Regions from separate parts of the Streptococcus alactolyticus genome, predicted to be linked through region 1. Evidence: predicted binding sites of a transcription regulator. Region 1 holds the regulator's gene; the other holds the start of a gene.
The links. Region 1 encodes NrdR, which represses ribonucleotide reductase genes. Its sites were predicted from a motif close to ACACNATATATNGTGT; they were not measured.
Positions count from the first base shown of each region.

Region 2: nrdH (glutaredoxin-like protein NrdH) is a predicted target of NrdR. The motif match lies at 5,596-5,611, and genes of this name have one in related genera.

Region 1 covers NZ_JBHRZX010000006.1:23,821-36,155, forward strand. Annotated here, with positions in the region: gene ktrA (potassium uptake transporter gating subunit KtrA) at 1-662, opposite strand, end outside; gene ACFORE_RS01320 (TrkH family potassium uptake protein) at 674-2,050, opposite strand; gene rsmG (16S rRNA (guanine(527)-N(7))-methyltransferase RsmG) at 2,062-2,775, opposite strand; gene ACFORE_RS01330 (LemA family protein) at 3,026-3,577, shown strand; gene htpX (zinc metalloprotease HtpX) at 3,636-4,529, shown strand; gene ACFORE_RS01340 (YceD family protein) at 4,613-5,149, shown strand; gene ACFORE_RS01345 (response regulator transcription factor) at 5,386-6,081, shown strand; gene ACFORE_RS01350 (sensor histidine kinase) at 6,150-7,535, shown strand; gene nrdR (transcriptional regulator NrdR) at 7,674-8,171, shown strand; gene ACFORE_RS01360 (replication initiation and membrane attachment family protein) at 8,158-9,306, shown strand; gene dnaI (primosomal protein DnaI) at 9,323-10,225, shown strand; gene der (ribosome biogenesis GTPase Der) at 10,323-11,633, shown strand; gene ACFORE_RS01375 (pilus expression-regulating Snf2 family helicase) at 11,762-12,335, shown strand, end outside.
Region 2 covers NZ_JBHRZX010000004.1:18,082-30,416, reverse strand. Annotated here, with positions in the region: gene ACFORE_RS00715 (putative ABC transporter permease) at 1-338, opposite strand, end outside; gene icd (NADP-dependent isocitrate dehydrogenase) at 447-1,622, opposite strand; gene ACFORE_RS00705 (citrate synthase) at 1,634-2,752, opposite strand; gene acnA (aconitate hydratase AcnA) at 2,739-5,417, opposite strand; gene nrdH (glutaredoxin-like protein NrdH) at 5,707-5,934, shown strand; gene nrdE (class 1b ribonucleoside-diphosphate reductase subunit alpha) at 6,007-8,166, shown strand; gene nrdF (class 1b ribonucleoside-diphosphate reductase subunit beta) at 8,212-9,174, shown strand; gene ACFORE_RS00680 (bacteriocin immunity protein) at 9,322-9,627, shown strand; TPP riboswitch at 9,687-9,784, shown strand; gene thiT (energy-coupled thiamine transporter ThiT) at 9,856-10,422, shown strand; gene ACFORE_RS00670 (NAD(P)H-dependent oxidoreductase) at 10,487-11,029, opposite strand; gene ACFORE_RS00665 (acetylornithine transaminase) at 11,013-12,143, opposite strand; gene argB (acetylglutamate kinase) at 12,167-12,335, opposite strand, start outside.

The sequences.
Region 1 (12,335 bases):
TACCCTAAATAATCGAATTTTTCAAAGGTGTTGTCACTAGCGATGGCAACCACTTCGGTATTAGGCTCAAAGACCTCACTAGGATTGATATCGGTATCAAGCGTGGTCAGATTTTTTCTGCGAATACCAATCAAGTTCAAGTCGTATTTGTTGCGTAAATCTAGTTGAATCAGATTTTTACCCACCCAAGAATCTGGAATGGAAAATTCAATCATAGACACCGTATCTTCCAAATGCACGATGTTATCAATGCGGTGGCGGAGCATATTTGAGGAAACGGTTTTTCCCGAATCACGCTCAGGAGTGATGACCTTGGTTGCTCCGATGCCATAAAGCACTTCTTCGTAAGTGGCATTTTTGGCCTTGGCTAAGATGGTTTTGACCCCTAATTTTTTACAATGCATGATGGCTAGGACAGAAGATTCTAAACTAGTTCCTGTCGCAATCACCACCTTGTCACATTGGGCGATGCCCACCGCTTTTAAAAATTCAATATCGGTGATGTCACCAACAGCGGCCTTGCTGACAAATTCTGCCACGTCTTGGACGCTGTTTTCCTTGCAATCCACGGCGATGACGTCTTGTTCAAATTTGCTGAGTTCTTCAGCGACTGTGCGACCAAAAATCCCTAAACCAAGGACACCAATAATTTTTTTCGTCATAGTTTTTCCTTCTATCCCATATTTATCGTTGTTTGTGCGTAATGAATATCTTTTCTCTTACGTTGCAAGAGGCTCAACAGAACCGTGATGGGACCGACACGCCCCACAAACATTAGCACCATGATGACAATGCGTCCCCCAGTTGACAATTGCGGGGTTAAATCCATTGACACCCCCACTGTCGCAATAGCAGAAATAGCTTCAAACAGTAGGGCTAAAGGATTGTGATGAGGTTCAAAGAGCAAGAGTGCCATGTAACCTACCGTCAAAATGGTGAAAAAGAAAATCAAGATGGTAAAGGTCTGTTTGATGACCTTGTTGGCAATGACGCGATTGCGGAAGGTCACTTCAGTTTGCCCTGTTAATTCTGCCTTAAAGAGCAAGAACGTAATAGCAGCTGCAGTGACCTTGACCCCACCAGCCGTACCGCCAGGAGCACCACCGATAATCATTTGAAGCATATACAAGACATTGGTAACAGGATGCGTATCGACATAAGAAATGGTTGAAAAACCAGCCGTTCTCATAGTAACGGATTGGAAGAAAGATACCATCCATTGTTGGAAAATATTGTAATGCCCGATGGTCTTTGGGTTTTTGTATTCCATGAGCCAGCTCAAGACGGTACCCAGTAGCAAAACAATCCCTGTTGTTGCTAAAACCAGCCGTGTTTGATTGCTCAAAGAACGTGAAAAAGTCGTGAAACGATAAGGCTTGTCAGTCAAAAAGCGTTTGACGGCATCTCTCAAATCCAGCCAAACCGCAAACCCAATCCCACCTGAGAAAATCAAAATAGCAAGGACTATATTGATCAAAGGGTTGAGAACAAAAGGTCTTAGACTAGCATCACCGAGGTTGTCAAAACCGGCATTACAAAAGGCGGAAACTGATAAAAAGATGGCATTGAAGATCCCATGTCCCACCCCAAAACGAGGAATGAAGTCAAATAGCAAGACCACCGCCATTGCCAACTCAAACACTAAGGTTAATTTATAAGCGCTAAACAAATATTGCCGCAAGTTATTGCTGTTGTCATAGTTCAGTGCAGATTGCAGCAAATGCTGCTCAGACAAATTCATGCGACGGCGCATGAGGTAAAGACTGACAGAAATTAAGGTCACCAAGCCTAAACCACCAATTTGCATGAGCAATATCACAATCACTTGCCCTAAACCATTATAAACAGAGGCTACGGGAAAGACCGATAGCCCTGTCACGCAAACCATGGATACAACATTGAATAAATGGTCAAGATAGGTCGTTGCAGGTGCGTCTGGATAATGCGTGATAGGCATAGAGAGCAAAAGGCTCCCGATAATAATAACAATAATAAAACTAAACGTTAACCGTTGTATGCTTGTTAAGGATTTAAAAAACGTAATCACCATTCATCTCCTTTTTAGAGTGGCTTTTTATTGGGCATTCCTGGCTTACGTGGGTACTTGTTTGGGGTTTCTTTTTTCTTTTCCAAAACGGTCATCTGACGAGGGTCACCATTTGGTAGGGTGTAGTGTTTGTTTTCGATAACCTTGGCAAAGAGCAGCTTCATAGCATTTTGAGCATCTGCCAATTCTTCCTCAGCAGCTGAGGCTTTCAAGGCAACCAATCGTCCCCCTACTTTTAAGAAAGGAATGGTCAATTCAGTCAAAACTTGCAAACGGGCAACAGCGCGTGCGGTTACGATATCGTAAGTGGCACGAAAGGTCTTGTCTTGTCCAAAATCTTCAGCGCGCCCATGGTAGAAATGCACGCCATCCAACTCCAAGGCTTCTGCCAAGAGATTGAGAAATTGAATGCGTTTGTTGAGCGAATCAATAATAGTGACATCAATCTCAGGACACAAAATCTTGATTGGGATACTTGGAAAACCAGCCCCAGCCCCAATATCTAAGAGGCGGATAGCTTGATTGGTAATATTACCCTGCAAAACAGGAGCCACGGAATCATAAAAATGCTTGAGGTAAACATCCTCTTTTTCAGTAATTGCTGTCAAATTGATTTTTTGATTCCACTCCACAAGCAAGTGAAAATAAGTTTCAAATTGCTGCTTTTGCTTATCACTCAAATCAAAGCCTTGCTGGCTCAATTGCTGGTAAAATTCTTCTGGTGTCATCTTTATCTTGTCGGAAAAAAGCCCGACTTTCCTTTCCTAGTAATTCTAAACAGTTCTTATTTTACCACAAATACGACTTGATAACAGGCTGAAAATGTCATTGCCCAAAAAGCCTTCTATTTCGTCACTTATCATTTTGAAAATGGTTTTAAAATTGGTATAATATGCCTAGTTAAAAGACATTGGAAATGTCTGATTATTGTTGTTAATATGCGTCCATTTGGATGCCTGACTGTTAAGGGAGAATGATATGGCTTTGATCATAGTTGTTGTAATTGTCGTCTTAATTCTTTGGGGTATTGCCCTTTATAATGGCTTGGTTAGAAGCCGTATGCAAACCAAAGAATCTTGGAGTCAAATTGACGTGCAGTTGAAACGCCGAAATGACTTGATTCCTAATCTCATTGAAACGGTTAAGGGTTATGCTGCTTACGAGGAAAAAACCTTTGCTAAAATCACAGAATTGCGTCAACAAGTGGCAGATGCCAAAACACCAGCCGAAGCCATGCGCGCTTCAAATGCCTTGACAAATCAATTGTCAAACCTCATTGCTGTGGCAGAAAACTACCCTGATTTGAAAGCCAACAACAGCTTTATCAAGCTCCAAGACGAGTTGACCAATACTGAAAATAAAATCGCTTATTCACGCCAGTTGTTTAACACCACAACGGCAAATTATAACGTGAAATTAGAAACCTTCCCAAGCAATCTTATTGCAGGAATGTTTGGGTTTAAACCAAGCCAATTTTTGGAAACACCTGAAGAAGAGAAAGATGTTCCAAAAGTAACCTTTGATTTTTAAATCTGACGTCACAGAGAAAGGAATACAAAAAGCCTCATGTGAAGGCTTTTAACAAAATATGCTATATAATCAAATTTCCAGTAATAAAAGACGAACCGTTGTCTTGCTTATTGTGTTTTTCATGCTATTAGCGGCAATTGGTGCGGCGGTTGGTTACCTTTGGTTGGGAGATATGACTTTTGGGGTAGTCATTGCCGTGATTATCGGTGCTATTTATGCCATGAGCATGATTTTCCAATCCACCAATGTTGTCATGTCAATGAACCATGCGCGTGAGGTGACCGAGCAAGAAGCTCCGCAACTTTATCACATTGTTGAAGATATGGCGATGGTGGCGCAAATTCCTATGCCTCGTGTCTTTATCATCGAGGACCAATCGCTTAATGCCTTTGCAACAGGTTCTAGCCCTGAAAATGCAGCCGTTGCGGCTACGACAGGCCTCTTAGCCGTGATGAACCGTGAAGAATTAGAAGGAGTCATTGGGCATGAGGTGAGCCACATTCGCAATTATGATATCCGTATTTCCACCATTGCCGTGGCTTTAGCGAGTGCCATTACCTTGCTATCTAGCCTTGGTAGTCGGATGGTTTGGTTTGGCGGTGGGCGTCGTCGTTCAGATGACCGTGACAATGGCACAGGGCTTTTGGTTTTTCTCTTTTCCATTTTGTCTTTAATCCTAGCTCCTTTGGCAGCGACCTTGCTTCAATTGGCTATTTCAAGGAAGCGTGAGTATTTGGCAGATGCTAGCTCGGTAGAATTAACCCGCAACCCACAAGGCATGATTAACGCCCTTCAAAAATTGCAACAATCTGCTCCAATGCAGCAACCTGTTGATGCAGCCAGCGCAGCATTGTACATCAATGACCCTATCAAGAAGGAAGAACGCTTGACCTCATTGTTTAGCACGCACCCATCTATTTCCGACCGCATCGAGCGCTTACGTCAGATGTGAGAATAAGGCATATCTGTGGTATAATGGTGTAAGGGAGGTTTTTAGGCTATCTCCCCGATACGACAAATAGAGGTTTTAAAGATATGTTTTCAATTTTAGAAATAAAGAAAAATAGTGACGGTATTGCTTTTGACCGTTCCTTAGATATTAAAGAAAAACTTCAAGCGCGTGACGAGGACATTTTAGATGTCAAAGACGTTCGTGCGACTGGTCATCTTTCTTACGATGACGGCTTGTATTTGTTCCAATACACGTTGGGCTATACGTTGACCTTGCCGTCTAGTCGTTCGATGCAGCCTGTTGAGTTTCATCAAGAAGAACTCGTTTCAGAGATTTTCGTTGAAGCATCAGACCTTGCGGACAAGGAAGAATTAGTCAGAGAAAATTTAGCCATGGTTATCGAAGATGGTTTTATCGATTTAGAAGAAAGCGTCATTGATAACATTTTGCTAGGTATTCCGATGCAAGTTTTGAGTGAAGAAGAGCAAGCTTCAGCAGAAATGCCATCAGGCAATCATTGGTCTGTTTTGACAGAAGAGCAATACGATGCTCTCCAAGACGAAAAGAAAAAGGCCAATAATCCTTTTGCCTCTTTAGGTGGCTTATTTGATGATGAGTAAATCACTTCATAAAAACGTAAGGGACGATGAAAAAGCTTCAGGAGAGGCTTTTTTGTCTGGTCGTTTTCAAATAACTTTTTAATAATATGAGATTATTTTAGAATTGTCTTGAAGTTTAATAATAACTTTGATATACTTTTAAAGCGGTGCAACATGACTTATTTTTAGGGATTAGATATAAGTGTTGCTGGAAAAAGTGAAAAAGAAAAAATAATAATAAATGGTAGGTTGGACACATGAGTAAAAAAATTTTAATCATTGAAGATGAAAAAAATCTAGCACGGTTTGTGTCTTTGGAATTACAACACGAAGGGTATTCGGTTGTTGCAGAAGAAAATGGTCGTCAAGGGTTGCAATTGGCTTTGAACGAAGACTTTGACCTTGTTTTGTTGGATTTGATGCTTCCAGATATGGACGGTTATGAAATCACACGCCGTCTTCGCTTGGAAAAAGAATACTTATCCATCATTATGATGACGGCTCGTCATTCAACAATGGATATCGTGGCTGGTTTGGACCGCGGTGCAGATGATTACATTGTAAAACCATTTGCAATTGAAGAATTGCTTGCTCGTATTCGTGCGGTTTTCCGTCGTCAAGATGCAGAGCACAAAGCCCTAAAAGAAGGTCAAAATAAAGAAGATGCTGTGGGCTTAAAACTAAACCCGCAAAACCGTTCAGTTATTCGAGGCCAAGAAGATATTCCATTGACTAAACGCGAATACGATTTGTTGTCAATTCTTTTGTCTAATACAAACCGTGTATTGACACGTAAAGAATTGTTGTCTAATGTTTGGAAGTACGACAAAGACGTTGACACCAACGTTGTGGATGTTTACATTCGCTACCTTCGTGGAAAATTAGATATCCCAGGTAAGGATTCTTACATCCAAACTGTTCGGGGCATGGGTTATATTATTCGAGAAAATTAATGAATCGTTTGAAAGAAAAGCTTTTAAATAAGCGACTATCGCGATCGTCGATATTGCCACTGCTTTTGATGATAACGGCTTTCAATATTGTCCTTTATCAAGGATTTACGCAGCTTTTTTTGGCAAATGACCGTTATCAAATGAAAAAAGACCTCCGTTCAATGACAAAAGTCTTGTCTAAGGAATCTGAATTGACGACATCTGTCTTGGTATCCCTTTTTAATGCGGATCATTTGTCTAATGTAGATGGTGATGATCAAGACCAATCATCTGTTGTCCTTGAAAACGATGGTCTGTCTAAATATATTTCGAGTGAGCAGACGGTAGCTATTTTTGATGCGGACAAACACCTGCTGTTAACGACTGATTCGGATTCTAGTCAGTCAGAGGATCTGTTGGCCGAATCATCTAACTACCACAGAGTTGGGACGAGAGGGTATTATTTAACGACTAAGGTTGTATCCGAGAAAACCCATGGAACCATTGGTTACGTGACCGTTTTTCAAGACTTAAAACTGTATGAAAAAACGCGTCGTTATCTCTTGCTCTTCATGATAGTGCTTGAAGTAGTTGCTCTTATTGTTATCTTATTGCTCTTTAGACGGATGACTAAGCCTTATTTGAAACCCTTGGAGGATCTTAAATCGTTGGCTGAAACCATTAGCAGTTCACCAGAAGAAACAGGTAATACCAAATGGAAGAATCCTTTGGAGCAGGAATTGTTACAAAATGCCAATAATTATTTAGAAGTTGTGGCGGATTACACTAAACACCAATCGCAAGCCATCAGTGAAGTCAGCCATGAGCTTAGGACACCTGTTGCTATTATCAAGGGACACTTGGGCTTGCTTAAACGTTGGGGTAAAGAAGACTCAACGATTTTACAGGAGAGCTTGGACGTTGCCTATGATGAAACAGAAAAAATGTCCATGATGATCGATGAGATTTTGGATAGCATTCGTTTCCAAAATGAAGTTATCGAAAATAGGGATCAAAAGACTGATTTGAAAGCGTCTATTGAAAAACTATTGGAAAAAATCCGTGTCGTTTATCCAGATGTTTCCTTCAACGTTTCTCTTCCTGAGAACAAGAGCATTATGGCAAATATCTACCAGCATCATTTTGAACAGTTAATGCTCATTTTGATTGACAATGGGGTCAAGTACTCAACAAAAATCAAACGCATTCACATTACGTTGGAATTGTCAGACAAGCAACCTTTGCTTAAAATTCGAGATGAGGGAAATGGGATGGCGAAGGAAGAAATCAATTACATTTTCGAGCGCTTTTATCGTTCTGACACCTCGCAACCTGTTAGTGAAGTGGTGCAAGGGCTTGGCATTGGCTTAAATGTTCTCAAACAAATTGCCGAAGTTTACCGCTTAAAAGTGACAGTTAACAGTGTCATTGACGAGGGAACAGAGTTCAAGGTCTTGTTTCCTGAATGCCGCTAAGAGTTAGGTTTTAACCTAGCTCTTTTTGTCTGCCAAAGTTCTTGTTGATAGTAGCTCCCAAGGGTAATGCCTTTTATAATCTTCTATTTTATGGTAAAATAAAGTACTATATTACAATGGGTAGAATGGGGTGTGAGCATGCGTTGTCCAAAATGCAATTATCATAAATCGAGTGTTATTGATAGCCGTCAGGCTGAAGATGGCAATACCATAAGACGTCGTCGAGAATGTGAAAACTGTCATACGCGTTTTACAACTTTTGAACGCATCGAAGAGTTGCCTTTGTTGGTCATTAAAAAGGATGGAACGAGGGAACAATTTTCGCGTGAAAAGGTGCTAAATGGGATTTTCCAAAGTGCTCAAAAACGCCCAGTTTCTAGCGATGACCTTGAACAAGTGGTGTCGCGCATTGAAAAGAGCATTCGAAGCGATTATGATAGTGAGGTGCCAAGCACCGTCATCGGTAATTTGGTGATGGACGAGTTGGCAGAGATAGATGAAATCACTTATGTCCGTTTTGCCTCAGTTTATAAGTCTTTCAAAGATGTCGATGAGATTGAGGAGTTGCTCCAACAAATCACTAATCGTGTTCGCAGCAAGAAAAAAAGAAGTGATAATGTAGATGAGACCGATTGAAGAGTTTTCGTATATCAAGAACAATAAGGTTGTCTTGGATTCAGATAGCCTAACGCAGCTCTATCTTCCTGTTATCGGTAATCAAGCGACAGCTCTTTATCATTATCTAAATGCCTTTTTTGATAATGGTGCTAAGCGTCATAAATTTAGTGAAATCCTCAATCACCTTCAGGTTAGCATGGGGGATTTGGAAGAAGCATTAGCTATTTTAACAGCGATTGATTTGCTGGTTTTGTACCAAACGCGTAACGGTTATGTGTTTAAATTAGTCCAGCCCTTGTCTCGCGAAGCTTTTTTGGGCAATCCCATTTACCGCCGTTTGTTAGAAAAAGAAATCGGTGAGGTTGCCGTGGCAGAATTGGATATGAGCCTTCCTCAGGATGCTAGGGACATTTCCAAAAACTTTTCGGATATTTTCTCTGCGGAAGCGCCAGCTATCAAGCGGCCAGTGTCTAAAAATCATTTTGATTTGGGGAGTTTCCAACGTTTAATGGCGCGTGATGGGCTGCGTTTCAAGGACGAGCAATCAGATGTGTTGACCATTTACGGGATTGCAGATAAGCACCGTCTTAATTGGTTTGATACCTATCGTTTGGCTCAACAAACGGCTATCGGTGGTACTATTTCGCCTAAACGGATGCTGGTGCAATTGGAACAAAGCAAGGAAAATCCGGCTCCCGCTGGCGAAACCTTTAGTGCCAAAGAGCAGGTTATTCTCCGTGAAGCCAAGCAAGATAGTGCCAGCGATTTTCTGACTAAAATCAAATCGCCACGTCATGCGGTAGTCATTTCGAGTGAACGTCAACTCTTGGAAGAGTTGGCCAACATGGGCTTTTTGGATGAAGTGATTAACATCATGGTCTTGTACACTTTAAATAAAACGAAGTCAGCCAATCTCAACAAGGCTTATATCTTAAAATTGGCTAATGACTTTGCTTACCACAAGATTGCCACGGCCGAGGCGGCTATGTTGCAAATGCGGTCATTCTCACAACGACGCAAGGATCAAAAACAAACGGCCAAAGAAAGCAAGAAAAATATCCCTAAATGGGCTGAACAAGATTACAAACACGAGGCAACAGCTGAGGAAAAAGCCAAATTGGAAGCCCTCAAACGTAGCATGCTAGAAGATTAAAGGAAAGGAGCGAGCGATGGAAAAAATAGGAGATACTTTAGCAAAACAGCTTCACAACAAACGTCATGACTTGAATGCCTTGACGCAAAAGATTTTGATGGATACTGAAATTGTTGATTTTATTAGTTCTCATGGGTTCACACAAGAGCAAATCACACGCAGCTTGCCTAAATTTAATCAATTTATGGTGGAACGCGACAAGTTTCAACAAGGTGATGCTTCTTACGTTGCCAAGGGTTACAGGCCAGCCCTCAGCATGAATGAAGGCTATGCCGATGTGGTGTATTTGGAAACGCGTGAATTGGTTGAGGCCAAAAAGCAGCAAGATATCAAGAACCGTGTGACTTTGATGGGCTTGCCATCTAGCTTCAAGCAGATTTCAACGGATGACATTGATTTGGACGATCCCAATCGGATTGAGATTTACCATTATATCACCGAGTACATCAATCGTTTTGATATGACGACTCAAAAAGGTCTGTATGTTTTTGGGACGTTTGGGGTTGGTAAATCCTACTTGATGGCTTATTTGGCCAATCGTTTGTCTGCCAAGTACGGCAAATCAACAACCATGTTGCATTTTCCAACCTTTTGTGTTGGCATCAAGAGTGCGATCAATACAGGTACCGTCAAGGAAGAAATTGATCAGCTCAAAGCGGCAGAAATTTTGATTTTGGATGATATCGGGGCGGAACAATTTAGCCCGTGGATTCGTGACGATGTCTTGCAGGTGATCTTACAGTACCGCATGCAAGAAAATCTATTGACGTTTTTCACGTCTAACCTTGATTTTAAGGATTTAGAGGCTCATTTTGCTACATCACGCTCAGGTGATGAAACATGGCAAGCCAAACGAATTATGGAGCGGATTCGCTACCTTGCTAAAGAGATTCATTTACAAGGTGATAACAGACGTTGACAGCATAAATAACTCATAACGAAATGAACTAGAAAGGAAGGCTTGGCTAGGGTGTGTTTTGAAAAATGCCTCTAGCAAGAAGCAGGAAAGAAGAATTATGGCTTTACCTACCGTTGCTATTGTCGGTCGTCCAAATGTGGGCAAATCGACTTTGTTTAACCGTATTGCAGGTGAGCGTATTTCCATTGTGGAAGATGTCGAAGGCGTAACGCGTGATCGCATCTACACAACTGGAGAATGGCTGAACCGTAAGTTTTCATTGATTGATACAGGGGGAATTGACGACGTTGATGCCCCATTTATGGAGCAAATCAAGCACCAAGCTGATATCGCGATGAATGAGGCAGATGTGATTGTTTTTGTGGTTTCAGGAAAAGAAGGCGTTACAGACGCTGACGAATACGTTTCAAAAATCTTGTACCGCACTAACAAACCAGTGATTTTGGTGGTCAATAAAGTGGATAATCCTGAAATGCGTAGTGATATCTACGATTTCTATTCACTTGGTGTGGGTGATCCTTACCCAGTATCATCGGTTCACGGGATTGGAACAGGGGATGTTCTAGATGCGATTGTGGATAACCTCCCTGTTGAGGAAGAAGATGAAAATCCAGACATCATCAAGTTTAGTTTGATTGGACGCCCAAACGTTGGGAAATCAAGCCTTATCAATGCTATTCTTGGTGAAGAACGCGTGATTGCCAGCCCAATTGCAGGGACAACTCGTGACGCTATTGACACCAATTTTACAGATAGCGAAGGTCAAGAATATACCATGATTGACACCGCTGGTATGCGTAAATCTGGCAAAGTTTATGAAAACACAGAGAAATATTCTGTGATGCGTTCGATGCGTGCCATTGACCGCTCAGACATTGTGTTGATGGTTATTAATGCCGAAGAAGGTATTCGTGAGTATGACAAGCGTATTGCTGGTTTTGCTCATGAGGCTGGTAAGGGAATTATCATTGTGGTCAACAAGTGGGATACCATTGAAAAAGACAACCACACCGTGACGCGTTGGGAAGAAGATATTCGGGACCAATTCCAATTCTTATCTTATGCCCCTATTATCTTTGTTTCAGCAGCGACTAAGCAACGTTTGAATAAATTGCCTGAGATGATTAAAGCAATAAGTGCAAGTCAAAACAAACGCATTCCGTCAGCTGTGCTTAACGATGTGATTATGGATGCCATCGCGATCAACCCAACACCGACTGACAAGGGTAAACGTTTGAAAATTTTCTACGGTACCCAAGTGTCACTTAAACCACCGACATTTGTCATCTTTGTCAACGAAGAAGAGCTGATGCACTTCTCATATATGCGTTTCTTGGAAAATCAAATTCGTGCGGCCTTTGGTTTTGAAGGCACACCGATTCGTTTGATTGCTCGTAAACGCCAGTAATACCCTAATCTCTTGAGCAATTTGCTCGGGAGATTTTTTTGATTTCTGCTGCAAAAAAGGTATTTACTGGCTCAAAGGAAGTTTAATTTGATATAATTAAGAGATAAGAAAAAGGTGGGTGACTAACAGTGAGCAGAATGATTCCAGGTCGCATTCGTAATCAAGGTATTGAACTGTATGAAAAAGGTCTTGTGACCATTACCAGCACGCGTGATGGCGTAATCCAAGCCAGCATTGGGAAACATCACCTGCAATACGCCTTGGAAGATGACCAAATTCGATGTGATTGTGAACTTTTTGCCAAAAAAAGGTATTGCCAACATTTGGCTGCTTTGGAATATTTTTTAAAAAATAATCATCAAGGAAAAGAGTTGTCGATTAGCCTCAAAGACAAGCAAGAAAGTCAGGAAGAAGAGCAACGAAACACGTCTTTTGGCAGCATTTTTCTAGACCACTTGGAGATGAATAGTGATGACACGACCAAGTATCGCTTGTCGGCTTATGGTAACCAAAGTCCTTATTCTTCTAATTACTGGTGGACGCTTAAAATCAACCGCTTGCCTAGTGATAGGACCTATGTCATTCGCGATATCAAGTCCTTTTTAGCGCTTGTCAAAAAAGAAGGTCACTACCAAATCGGCAAGAATTATTTTGAGTCTTTATCTTTGATTCAATTTGATGAGGCCAGCCAAGAACTCATTC
Region 2 (12,335 bases), on a different contig from region 1:
GCTGGGGCGATACGTCCTTGGATATTTCCAAATTCATTGCTGTAATCCCACAACTTCATGTGAAAGAGAGTTTCTAGTAACCATGCTGCCACGTATTCGAACACGGTCGCTACCAGCATCCCACTCAAAAACAGCCATAGCAAATGACTCTGAAAAGGTTTTGTCGCCACCAGAACGGTTGTCACCGCAAAGCCATATACAGGGCAGTAAGGTCCAGCCAAGAAACCACGATAAGCAAATTTTCTATCTTTGATGGAACAATAAATGGTTTCCCAGAGCCAGCCTACAAACGAATAAATAAAAAATAAAAAAATAATGTCTGTCAATGAATATTCCATAAAAACCTACCTTTTCTATCAAGATTATAAGCTTTTTTGGGGTAAAAATCAAAATCATGTCGGCGGCAGCAAAAAGCCTAGGACCAAAACATATCCTAGGTTATCTTTTTACAAATAGTCGATGACTTTGGCGGCAAAGTCGCTGGTTGAATAGGCAGGCTTACCGTGTGCTAAATCAGCAGTGACATAGCCTTGAGCCAAGGTCTTTTCAATAGCCGTCGTGATGCGACGAGCCACTTCTGTCCAGCCGATGTAATCAAATAACATACAACCTGACAAGAGCAGCGAGCAGGGATTAGCCTTGTCTTGCCCTGCAATATCAGGCGCTGTGCCATGTGTCGCCTCAAAAATGGCATGACCTGTGCTGTAATTGATGTTAGCACCTGGTGAAATGCCAATACCTCCCACCTGTGCTGCCAAGGCATCGCTGGCATAATCCCCATTCAGATTGGTCAGCGCCACCACATCAAAAGCTTCAGGATTAAGCAGAATTTGCTGCAAAAAATTGTCCGCAATGATGTCATTGATAACTAATTTTCCGCTGGCAAGTTCATCGGCGTACTCTCTTTGAGCGAGTTCATAGCCCCATTTTCGGAAACCACCTTCTGTGAATTTTTGAATGTTTCCCTTATGAACAAGGGTAACTTTAGCGAGGTTATTGGTCAGGGCGTATTCAATAGTTGAGCGAATCAGACGCTCACTCCCTTCTTTTGAAATGGGTTTGATACCAATGCTACTGCTTTCAGGAAAACGGATTTTGTTAACCCCCATGTTTTTTTGCAAAAAAGCAATCACTTGCTTGACTTCTGAGCTACCAGCTTGCCACTCAATTCCCGCATAAATGTCCTCTGTATTTTCCCGAAAAATGGTGATATTGATTTTTTCAGGTTCTTTGAGCGGGCTTTCAATGCCTTGAAAATACCGCACAGGACGCACGCAAGCATACAAATCCAATTCTTGACGCAAGGTGACATTGAGCGAGCGAATACCGCCACCAACAGGCGTTTCTAGAGGCCCTTTGATGGCAACTAAATATTCTTTGATTGCCTCAAGTGTGTCATCAGGCAGCCATTGACCCGTGGTTTTGTGCGCCTTTTGACCTGCCAAGACTTCCAGCCACTGAATTGTTTTTTGACCGTGATAGGCTTTTGCTACTGCCGCATCAAAAACCGCACGCGCATTTTTCCAAATATCTTGCCCAATCCCGTCCCCTTCAATGAACGGAATGACAGGATGATTAGGCACAGACAAACGGCCATTTTCCAAAGTGATTTTTTCTGACATAGCTATCCTTTCTAACGCGCTTCCATGGGAATGTAAGTCAAATCCACAAGGCCAACATAGTCTGAACGTGGGCGAATGAGTTTGTTATGGCGTTGTTGCTCTTGAATATGGGCAATCCAACCTGATACACGGCTCATGGCAAAAATCAAAGTGTAGATGGAACTGTCAATGCCAAGCACATGATAAACTGTCGCTGAGTAGAAATCGACATTTGGAATCAGCCCCTTGGCATTTTTCATGTAATCTTCCACCTCACGCGACAAACCAAACCAAACCTCATCTTCTGTGCCTTTGGTCAATTCTTCTGCCATATCTCGCAAGTATTTTTCACGCGGGTCTTGTTTTTTATAAACACGGTGCCCAAAGCCCATGATTTTTTCCTTGCAGGCGAGTTTTTCCTGTAAATAGGCCTCGCTATCTCCCATTTCACGAATGTCTGTTAGCATATCAAAAACACGTTCATTTGCCCCACCGTGCAGAGGGCCTTTTAGGGTACCGATAGCAGTGGTCACGCAAGAATAGATATCTGCCAAGGTCGAAGCACACACACGCGCGGCAAAGGTAGAAGCATTTAACTCATGATCAGCGTGTAGGACCAAGGCACGATTGAGCGCCTTAACTTGCAGAGGAGTTGGCTCTTCTCCTTTTAGCATATACAAAAAGTTGGCTGCGATAGACAAATCCTCACGCGGTGCTATGGGTGTCTGCCCTGAGCGCAAACGAGCAAATGCCGCAATAATAGTGGGCATTTTTGCCATTAATTGAATGGATTGCTCATAAACAGCTTCTTCTGAAGTATCCTCAGCATGAACGTTGTACACCCCAAGCAGACTGACCGTTGAACGTAAGACACTCATGGGGTGCAGATGGCGACGTGACTGAATCAACAAACACTGTTCAATCGCATCGCTAATGCCATAATTGGCACGCAACTCCGCAGTAAAATCAGCCAATTCTTTCTGATTGGGCAAATGCAGGTTCCAAAGAAGATAGATAACCTCTTCAAAACTCGCTTCATTGTCCATCAATTCTGAAATATTATAGCCTGCATAAGACAACTGATCGTCAACAATCGCGCTAATACGCGTTTGGCAGGCAATTAAGTCTTTCATGCCTTCACTTTCCATCATAAGCTACTCCCTCCAACTTTTTACGAACCACCATTGGCAAAATACCACCGTTTTTATAGTAGCGAATATCTGCCGCCGCATCAAAACGCACCATGGCTTTAAAGCGTTTGTCACCTGAGGCATCACGCGCCACAACATCAACCACATCATGAATACTTGGATTTTCTGGCAGTTCGATATCATAGCTTTCAAATCCTGTTAAACCAAGGCTATCAGCTGTTTCACCGTCTAAAAATTGCAGCGGTAAAATCCCCATCATGATTATATTTGAGCGGTGAATGCGTTCAAAACTTTCAGCCAGCACGGCTTTGACTCCAAGAAGATTTGCTCCCTTGGCTGCCCAGTCCCGACTAGAACCCATGCCGTAATCTTTTCCTGCAATGACCAAGGTCGCCACGTTATCAGCTTTGTAATGCATAGCCGCATCGTAAATAGGCATCACGTCACCCTCATAAGTCGTGTAACCGCCCACTTTGCCAGCCGCCAACTGATTTTGAATGCGAATATTGGCAAAGGTTCCTCGCATCATGACCTCATGATTACCACGGCGACTGCCGTAAGAATTAAAATCAGCATAAGTCACGCCGTGTTCTTCAAGGTAATTTGCTGCAGGGCTATTTCTTGAGATATTTCCCGCTGGCGAGATATGGTCAGTCGTGACACTGTCACCAAATTTAGCTAAAACACGCAAATGGCGTAGCGGTTTGATTGTGCTTTGATTATCCAAACCATCAAAATACGGCGGGTTTTGAATGTAGGTAGAATCTGCCTTCCATGGGTAAATAAAGCTGTTCTGAGTATCAATGTGATTCCATTGCTCATTGTCCGTGAAAACGTGCTGGTACTCATCCTCAAACAACTGGCGAGTCACATAACGATCAACGTATTGAGCAACCTCGTCATGGCTTGGCATAAGATCTTTTAGGTAAACAGGGTCTTGATTGTGGTCAAAACCAAGCGGCTCACTGGTCAAATCCACATTAGTATTGCCAGCAAGAGCGTAGGCCACTACTAGAGGTGGACTTGCCAAAAAGTTAGCTTTGACAAGCGGATTGACCCGCCCTTCAAAATTACGATTGCCTGACAAGACCGCTGATACTAACAAATCCGACTTTGTAATCGCTTCTGTTACCTCTGGCAACAAATTGCCTGAATTTCCAATACAAGTGGTGCAACCATAACCAACGAGATTAAAGCCAAGCTGGTCCAAATAAGCTTGCAGACCTGATTGGCGCAAGTAACCTGTGACCACCTTAGAGCCTGGAGCCAAAGACGTCTTGACTGTCGGAGCCACTTTCAAGCCACGTGCAACCGCATTTTTCGCTAATAAGCCCGCTGCCATCAATACATAAGGATTAGAGGTATTGGTACATGACGTGATGGCCGCAATCGCCACGTGCCCTGTTCTAATGTCAACAGTTTCTTGCTCAAACTGAACTGTAGCGGTCTTATCCAGTTCATCTGCTGTCAAACCAAACCCCTGAACACCTGCCTCACGCACCAAACTGTCTTGAAAAGCTTGTTTGGCTTGGGTCAAATCAATCAAATCCTGCGGACGTTTTGGTCCAGCGATGCTTGGCGTAATCGTTGACAAATCAATCTCAATAACAGTCGTATAATCCGCCTGATGCTCAGGATTGTAAAATAGGTGATTTTGCTTGGCATAAGCCTTTGTCAAGTCAATATGTTCGCTAGAACGATTGGTCAAACGCATATAATTCAAGGTTTCATCGTCAATCGGAAAGTAACCACAGGTCGCGCCGTACTCAGGTGCCATGTTGGCAACTGTTGCTCGTTCTGCCAAGGTCAAACTGGTTAAACCTTCCCCAAAATATTCAACAAATTTGCCAACCACATGGGCTTGTCGAAGCACTTGCGTAACCTTCAAGGCCAAATCCGTTGCTGTCGCTAACTTAGACAATTTGCCTGTCAAATGCACGCCAACCACTTCAGGAATGGGAAAGAAAGAGGCTTCGCCCAGCATAGCGGCCTCTGCCTCGATACCACCGACACCCCAGCCAAGAACACCAATACCATTAATCATCGTGGTGTGGCTGTCCGTTCCAAACATGGAATCAGGGTACAACAAGCCGTCTTGTTCAATCACCACATCGCTTAAAAATTCAATGTTGACTTGGTGGATAATCCCTGTCGCAGGCGGAATCACACGGTAATTGTCAAAGGCTTTTTCCGCCCATTTTAGAAAGGTGTAGCGCTCATTATTGCGTTGAAATTCAAGCGTCATATTATCTTCCAAAGCTGAATCACAACCAAAAACATCCACCTGAACACTGTGGTCAATCACCAAATCCACTGGAATTTCAGGGTTAATGAGTTGGGGATTGCCACCATGTGCAACCACCGCATCTCGCATAGAAGCCAAATCAACAACTACCGGAATTCCCGTAAAATCCTGTAAAATCACGCGACTAGGCTTAAATGGGATTTCACCACTGGGCTGCTTAGCTTGATAGGTCGCCAAGGCTTTTATGTGATTTTTCGTTACATCTTTTCCGTCGTATTTTCTGAGTAAACTTTCAAGTAAAATACGAATGGTGTAAGGGATTTTATGAATATCTCCTCCGTAGGAAGTCACCACGCGCTCAATGTCGTAATAGGAATATTGGTTTTCCTTGAAGGAAAAATCAGATAAAAACTTACTCATAAACATCCCCCTTAAAATAGTATAAATTTTCATACATTATACAACTTTCAGAATATTGTGTCAAGTTTTATTTTATTATGTGTTAGTTTTTATAACATATAGTGTTAGCAAGGTGTTTTCAAAACAATCCCCGTCAAGCCGCTTGGTTACTATATTTTGTGCTATTTGACCATAAAAAACACAATATATAGTATTTTTTGAAGCACTTTAGCTTGCTTTTTTCCTCTTTTTTGGGTATGCTAGATAAGTAGAACAGTACACTTAAAACATTTAGAAAGGTCGATGTCAGATGGCTAATACCATTACCATTTATTCAAAAAACAACTGCATTCAATGTAAAATGACGAAAAAACTCCTTGATAATGAGGGAGTAAACTATCAAGAAATTAATATCGACGAACGTCCTGAAATGGTTGAATATGTCAAAAATCTAGGCTTTACCGCTGCTCCCGTTATTAAATCAGGAGATATCATTTTCTCTGGTTTTCAACCTGCTAAGTTAAAAGCCTTGCTTTAACTCTAACCCAAGCACAGAAAGGAAATAAAGTCTGCCTCTTCTTTTTGTTAGGTAGGCTTTTGTATCGTAATTATGAGTTTAAAAAATCTTGGCGATGTGTCTTATTTCCGCCTAAACAATGAAATTAACCGACCTATCAATGGTCAAATTCCTCTTCACAAAGATAGAGAAGCTCTCGAAGCCTTCTTTCGTGAAAATGTCATTCCAAACACCATGGCTTTTGATTCCATTACGGCTAAAATCCGCTATTTGATTGACAATGACTACATCGAAGCGGCTTTTATCGGCAAATACACACCGGAATTTATTGAGGCCTTAGCCAAGGACTTGCAAGCACAACACTTCCAATTCAAATCATTCATGGCTGCCTACAAGTTTTACCAACAATATGCCTTAAAAACCAACGATGGCACACAATACCTTGAAAGCATCGAAGACCGTGTCTTGTTTAACGCCCTTTATTTTGCAGATGGCGATGAAGCTTTAGCGCGCGATTTGGCCACAGAAATGATTCACCAACGTTACCAGCCTGCTACACCATCTTTCTTAAATGCTGGACGTAGCCGTCGCGGTGAATTTGTGTCTTGCTTTTTGATTTCGGTCACTGATGACATGAATTCCATTGGGCGTTCTATCAATTCAGCTTTGCAATTGTCACGTATCGGAGGTGGTGTGGGCATTAGCCTCTCAAACCTTCGTGAAGCTGGCGCGCCAATCAAGGGTTATGAAGGCGCAGCATCTGGAGTTGTTCCTGTCATGAAACTTTTTGAAGACAGTTTCTCTTATTCTAACCAATTGGGGCAACGTCAAGGTGCTGGTGCAGTGTATTTGGATGTCTTTCATCCAGACATCATGGCTTTTCTATCGACTAAAAAAGAAAATGCTGATGAAAAAGTGCGTGTTAAGACCCTCTCACTAGGTATCACCGTCCCTGATAAATTTTACGAATTAGCTCGTAACAACGACGATATGTACCTCTTTAGCCCTTACAGCGTTGAGCGTGAATACGGTGTGCCATATAGCTATGTGGACATTACAGCCGAATACGATAACATAGTGGCAAACCCTAATATCGTCAAAACCAAAATTAAGGCACGTGATTTGGAAACTGAAGTCTCAAAATTGCAACAAGAATCAGGCTACCCTTATGTGGTCAATATTGACACCGCTAACCGTGCCAACCCAATTGACGGTAAAATCATCATGTCTAACTTGTGCTCTGAGGTCCTTCAAGTGCAAACACCAAGTGAGATTAACGATGCTCAGGAATACGTTAAAATGGGAACAGATATCTCATGTAACCTTGGGTCAACCAACGTGGTCAACATGATGACTTCACCTGATTTTGGACGCTCTATTAAGGCAATGACACGCGCCTTGACCTTCGTATCAGATACATCATCTATCGAAGCTGTTCCAACCATCAAAAACGGCAATGACCAAGCACACACCTTTGGACTTGGTGCCATGGGCTTACACACTTACCTCGCCCAACACCACATTCACTACGGTAGCCCCGAATCGATCGAATTTACCAACATCTACTTCATGTTGTTGAACTATTGGACCTTGGTCGAATCAAATAACATTGCTCGTGAACGCCAGCAAACCTTTGTCGGTTTTGACAAATCAGCTTACGCTGACGGTAGCTATTTTGATAAATACATCACAGGAAAATACGTGCCAACTTCTGACCGTGTGAAAGACTTGTTTGCAGACCACTTCATCCCTAGCGGTCAAGATTGGGCTAAACTGCGTGATGCGGTCATGGCAGATGGGCTTTACCACCAAAACCGTTTAGCCGTTGCACCAAATGGGTCTATTTCTTACATCAACGATGTGTCAGCGTCCCTTCACCCCATTACCCAACGTATCGAAGAACGCCAGGAAAAGAAAATTGGTAAAATCTACTACCCTGCTGCTGGACTTTCAACCGATACCATTCCTTATTACACATCTGCATACGATATGGATATGCGAAAAGTCATTGATGTCTATGCAGCCGCAACCGAACACGTTGACCAAGGCTTGTCATTGACCTTGTTCTTGCGCAGCGACATTCCTCAAGGACTCTATGAGTGGAAAACGCAAAGCAAGCAAACCACACGTGATTTGTCCATTTTACGCCACTATGCCTTTAACAAAGGACTCAAATCTATCTACTACATTCGTACCTTTACCGATGATGGAGATGAAGTTGGCGCTAACCAATGCGAATCATGTACGATTTAAGGCAAAAACTTAATACTCTACCTTTTGCCACACGAGGAGAATAACATGTCACAAACTTATTATAAAGCGATTAACTGGAATGAAATCGAGGACGTCATTGACAAATCCACTTGGGAAAAATTGACCGAACAATTTTGGCTAGATACCCGCATTCCTTTATCAAATGACCTTGATGACTGGCGTCAATTGTCTGAACAAGAAAAAGACTTGGTAGGCAAGGTCTTTGGAGGTCTTACCCTACTTGATACCATGCAATCTGAATCTGGAGTAGAAGCTATTCGAGCAGATGTGCGCACACCGCATGAAGAAGCTGTCCTCAACAACATTCAATTCATGGAATCTGTCCACGCCAAATCTTACTCATCGATTTTCTCAACACTCAACACCAAATCAGAAATCGAAGCCATTTTTGAGTGGACTAACAACAACGAATACTTGCAAAAGAAAGCCAAAATCATCAACGATATTTATGAAAACGGCGATGCCTTGCAAAAGAAAGTAGCCTCTACTTTTCTGGAAACATTCTTGTTTTATTCAGGATTTTTCACACCTCTTTACTACCTTGGCAATAACAAATTAGCCAATGTGGCTGAAATTATCAAACTGATTATTCGTGACGAATCTGTTCACGGTACTTATATCGGTTACAAATTCCAGCTTGGTTTCAATGAATTATCAGAAGACGAACAAGACGCTTTTCGTGAGTGGATGTATGACTTGCTCTACCAGCTCTACGAAAATGAAGAAAATTACACCAGATCCCTCTATGACGCTGTGGGATGGACAGATGAGGTCTTGACCTTCTTACGTTACAATGCCAACAAGGCCTTGATGAATCTCGGACAAGACCCACTTTTCCCTGATACTGCGGACGATGTCAATCCAATCGTCATGAACGGTATTTCAACGGGGACGTCTAACCACGATTTCTTTAGTCAAGTCGGAAATGGTTACTTGCTTGGTACCGTGGAAGCCATGCAGGATGACGACTACAACTACGGACTTTAATCCTTTTGAAAAGAGAGCAGGAAAACTGTTCTCTTTTTACTTGCTTCAAAGGCTTTGTAGCTGCTACCATCTGCAATAACGATTTCGTGATGCATTTTTACCGAAATAAGGTATAATGAACATTAGATAGGTGGTGTTAGCTTGTTTATGAACAAACGACGCAAGAGGAAGCGCCAGATATTTTATCATCATATTGAGTTGGTTTATAATAATCCTACTCTGGTCATTAGTGAAGAGCTGCGTCAAGCCCTTTTAAACAGTGCCTCAGGACTTGAAAAGGGCGATTCCATAGCCTACTTGGCTTACCGATTGTATCCTTTTGTTTGTGATGAGATCTTACACCGAAAAGCCAATCGCAACGATGAATTGCTTGTTTTAAAGAAATATTTGGAAAGAAAGCGTTGGAGATACTACTGGGGAGTTATTTTACAAGTAGCTTTTACCAATCATTAGGCGAGGGCTGTTAAGAATGCTTGACAAGAAAGGCGCTTTCATGATAGACTAAAGGCAATTGAATCACAAAGGAGTGCTTAAGGCTGAGATCGCAAATGCGAAATCCTGATCACCTGATCTCGTTAGGACGAGCGTAGGGATTGTGACATGTGTTAATAAAACTTTGTTTTGAATAACCTGTGCAATAAATCAGAAAAAAGCTCCTTTGTCGTGAAAGGAGCTTTTTTAATGTCATCCAAACGTTTTAGATTGTCTATCTTGGTCGAAACGGCTCTTGTTGCTGCTTTTGCCATGGCCTTGTCTTACATTCCTGATTTTGCTAGCTGGTTTAGCCCTTCTTTTGGTGCTATTCCCTTGGTGCTTTTTTCTCTACGACGTGGGCCAAAATACGGCATTTTAGCGGGAACCATTTGGGGCTTGCTGCACTTTATTTTGGGGAAGGTTTGGTATTTATCCGTTTCGCAAGTGGTTATTGAATACCTCTTTGCCTTTGCTTCAATGGGACTAGCAGGCTTTTTCGCGGCGCCTTTCCAAAAAGCTTTAAGACAGGAACACAAGGGACGTACTTTGATTTATGCCAGCTTAGGAGGCTGTCTAGCTGTTTTTGTCCGCTACTTTTGGCATTTTCTTGCAGGCCTTCTTTTTTGGGGTAGCTATGCTCCCAAAGGCATGTCCCCTTATATGTACTCCCTCACCGTCAATGGCACTGCTGGCCTTTTGACGCTAGTCTTTCTTATCCTAACCTTTGCCATCATCATCCCCACCCAAGGGAAATTGTTCTTGGTTAGACATTAAACCAGCCTGAGTTCCTTGCTCAAGCTGGTTTTTCTAGTTTTTGTTAAAGCTAATCGTCTAATTGTTAAATGAGGGCAATCAGTTGTTTGGCGTGGTCTTTAGATTTGGCTAGAATTTCTTGTGCCTTATCAGCATCTTGACGTAGTGAATAAGACACATCGTGTGTGACAATGTATCCAAGATAATTCAGCTGAGTGAGTTTTGCCGTCAAGCGAATGGGTGCTAACAAATCCTCGATGCTGGTGCCTGATTCTGCCTGATAAGCTGCCTCGCCAGCTCCAGTGGTCAAGGATGCAATCACATACTTGCCCTTTAAAGCATCCCCAGAAGCACCATGAGAAAAGCCGTGCACAAAGACCTTTTCAAGCCATTTTTGCAATAAAGACGGCACCGCATACCAATACAGTGGGTACTGAAAAACAATCACATCTACCTGACGCAACTTTTCCTGCTCGGCTGCTACATCGATTTGATAATCAGGATACAAGTCACTCAAAATATCCAATTCCACTTCTGGAAGTGCTTGTTTGACTTCAGCCAAAATGCTTTTGTTAACCAAAAAAGAGTTTCTTTTGAGAAAAATTCTTTTTCTAGTCGAAAATATCAGTAAGAATGGCAACACCTTCGTCTATTTTTTCTTTGGTCAGAGTCAATGGTGGCAAAAGGCGAATAACGTTGCTGCCTGCCGTTAAGACAATCAAACCCTGTTCACGTGCTTTGATTACCAAGTCAGTAAGATTTTCCGTTGTTTCAATCCCAATCATGCAACCCAAGCCACGAATGTCAGTCACTTTTGCATTTTCAGCTAAGGCTTTCTGCAAGGCAGTTTGTAAATACTGCCCTTTTTCAAGAACCTGTGGCAAAAAGTCTTCTGCCAACATGACATCAAGAACGCTTGAGGCTGCTGCCATGACTAGTTTATTGCCTCCAAAGGTAGAACCGTGACTGCCATAAGAAAAAGCCCCCCCAAATTTCGCCTTGCCCAGCATAGCACCAACAGGAACACCATTTCCCAAACCTTTGGCGAGGGTGACAATGTCAGGTTCAATGCCATAATGTTCAAAAGCGTAAAGCTTGCCCGTACGTCCCATGCCCGTCTGAACCTCGTCAACAATGAACAAGATGCCATTTTCCTGACAAAATGCGCTCAAGGCAGTGATAAAGGCAGGGTCTGCTGGACGCACGCCAGATTCTCCCTGAACCAATTCCAGCATGACGGCAGCAGTGTCGCTGGTCACCAAATCTTTCACGCTGTCCAAATCATTGTAAATGGCATAGCTAAAATGCGGCACACCATCTCCAAAGCCTGTTTTGATTTTGTCTTGGCCTGTTGCGGACATGGCGCCATAGGTCCGACCGTGAAAAGACTGCACAAAACTGATAATGCCTTGCTTGCCAGTTGCCTTACGGGCTAGTTTGATAGCAGCCTCATTGGCTTCTGCTCCGCTATTGGCAAAAAAGGCCAAATAATCCCTATCGCCAATCAACTTACTGGCGACCTCTTCTTGCAGATAGTTTTCATATAAATTAGGCGTGTGCCAAATGTCTTGAGCCTGCTTGAGCAATGCCGCCTGTACAGTAGGGTGAAAACCAAGATTAGTCACACCGATTCCTGATGAAAAGTCCAAATAAGCCTTGCCCTCTTGGTCAAAGAGATAATTGTCCTTTGCCTTGACAAATTCAATCGCTGCGCGTTTGTAATTTTGAAATAGTTTCGTCATCCTTGTCCCCTCATCAATCTAACCTAGCAGACTATGGATGTGCCTGCCCGCAAATTATCGCCAATCAAAACCTCACCAACACCTGCCAAGACTGTCTTGACCGCTGATTCAATCTTTGGAATCATCCCACCTGTGATGACTCCTTTATCAATTTTTTCTTGAAAATCAGTGGATGACAAGTGATCAAGCACC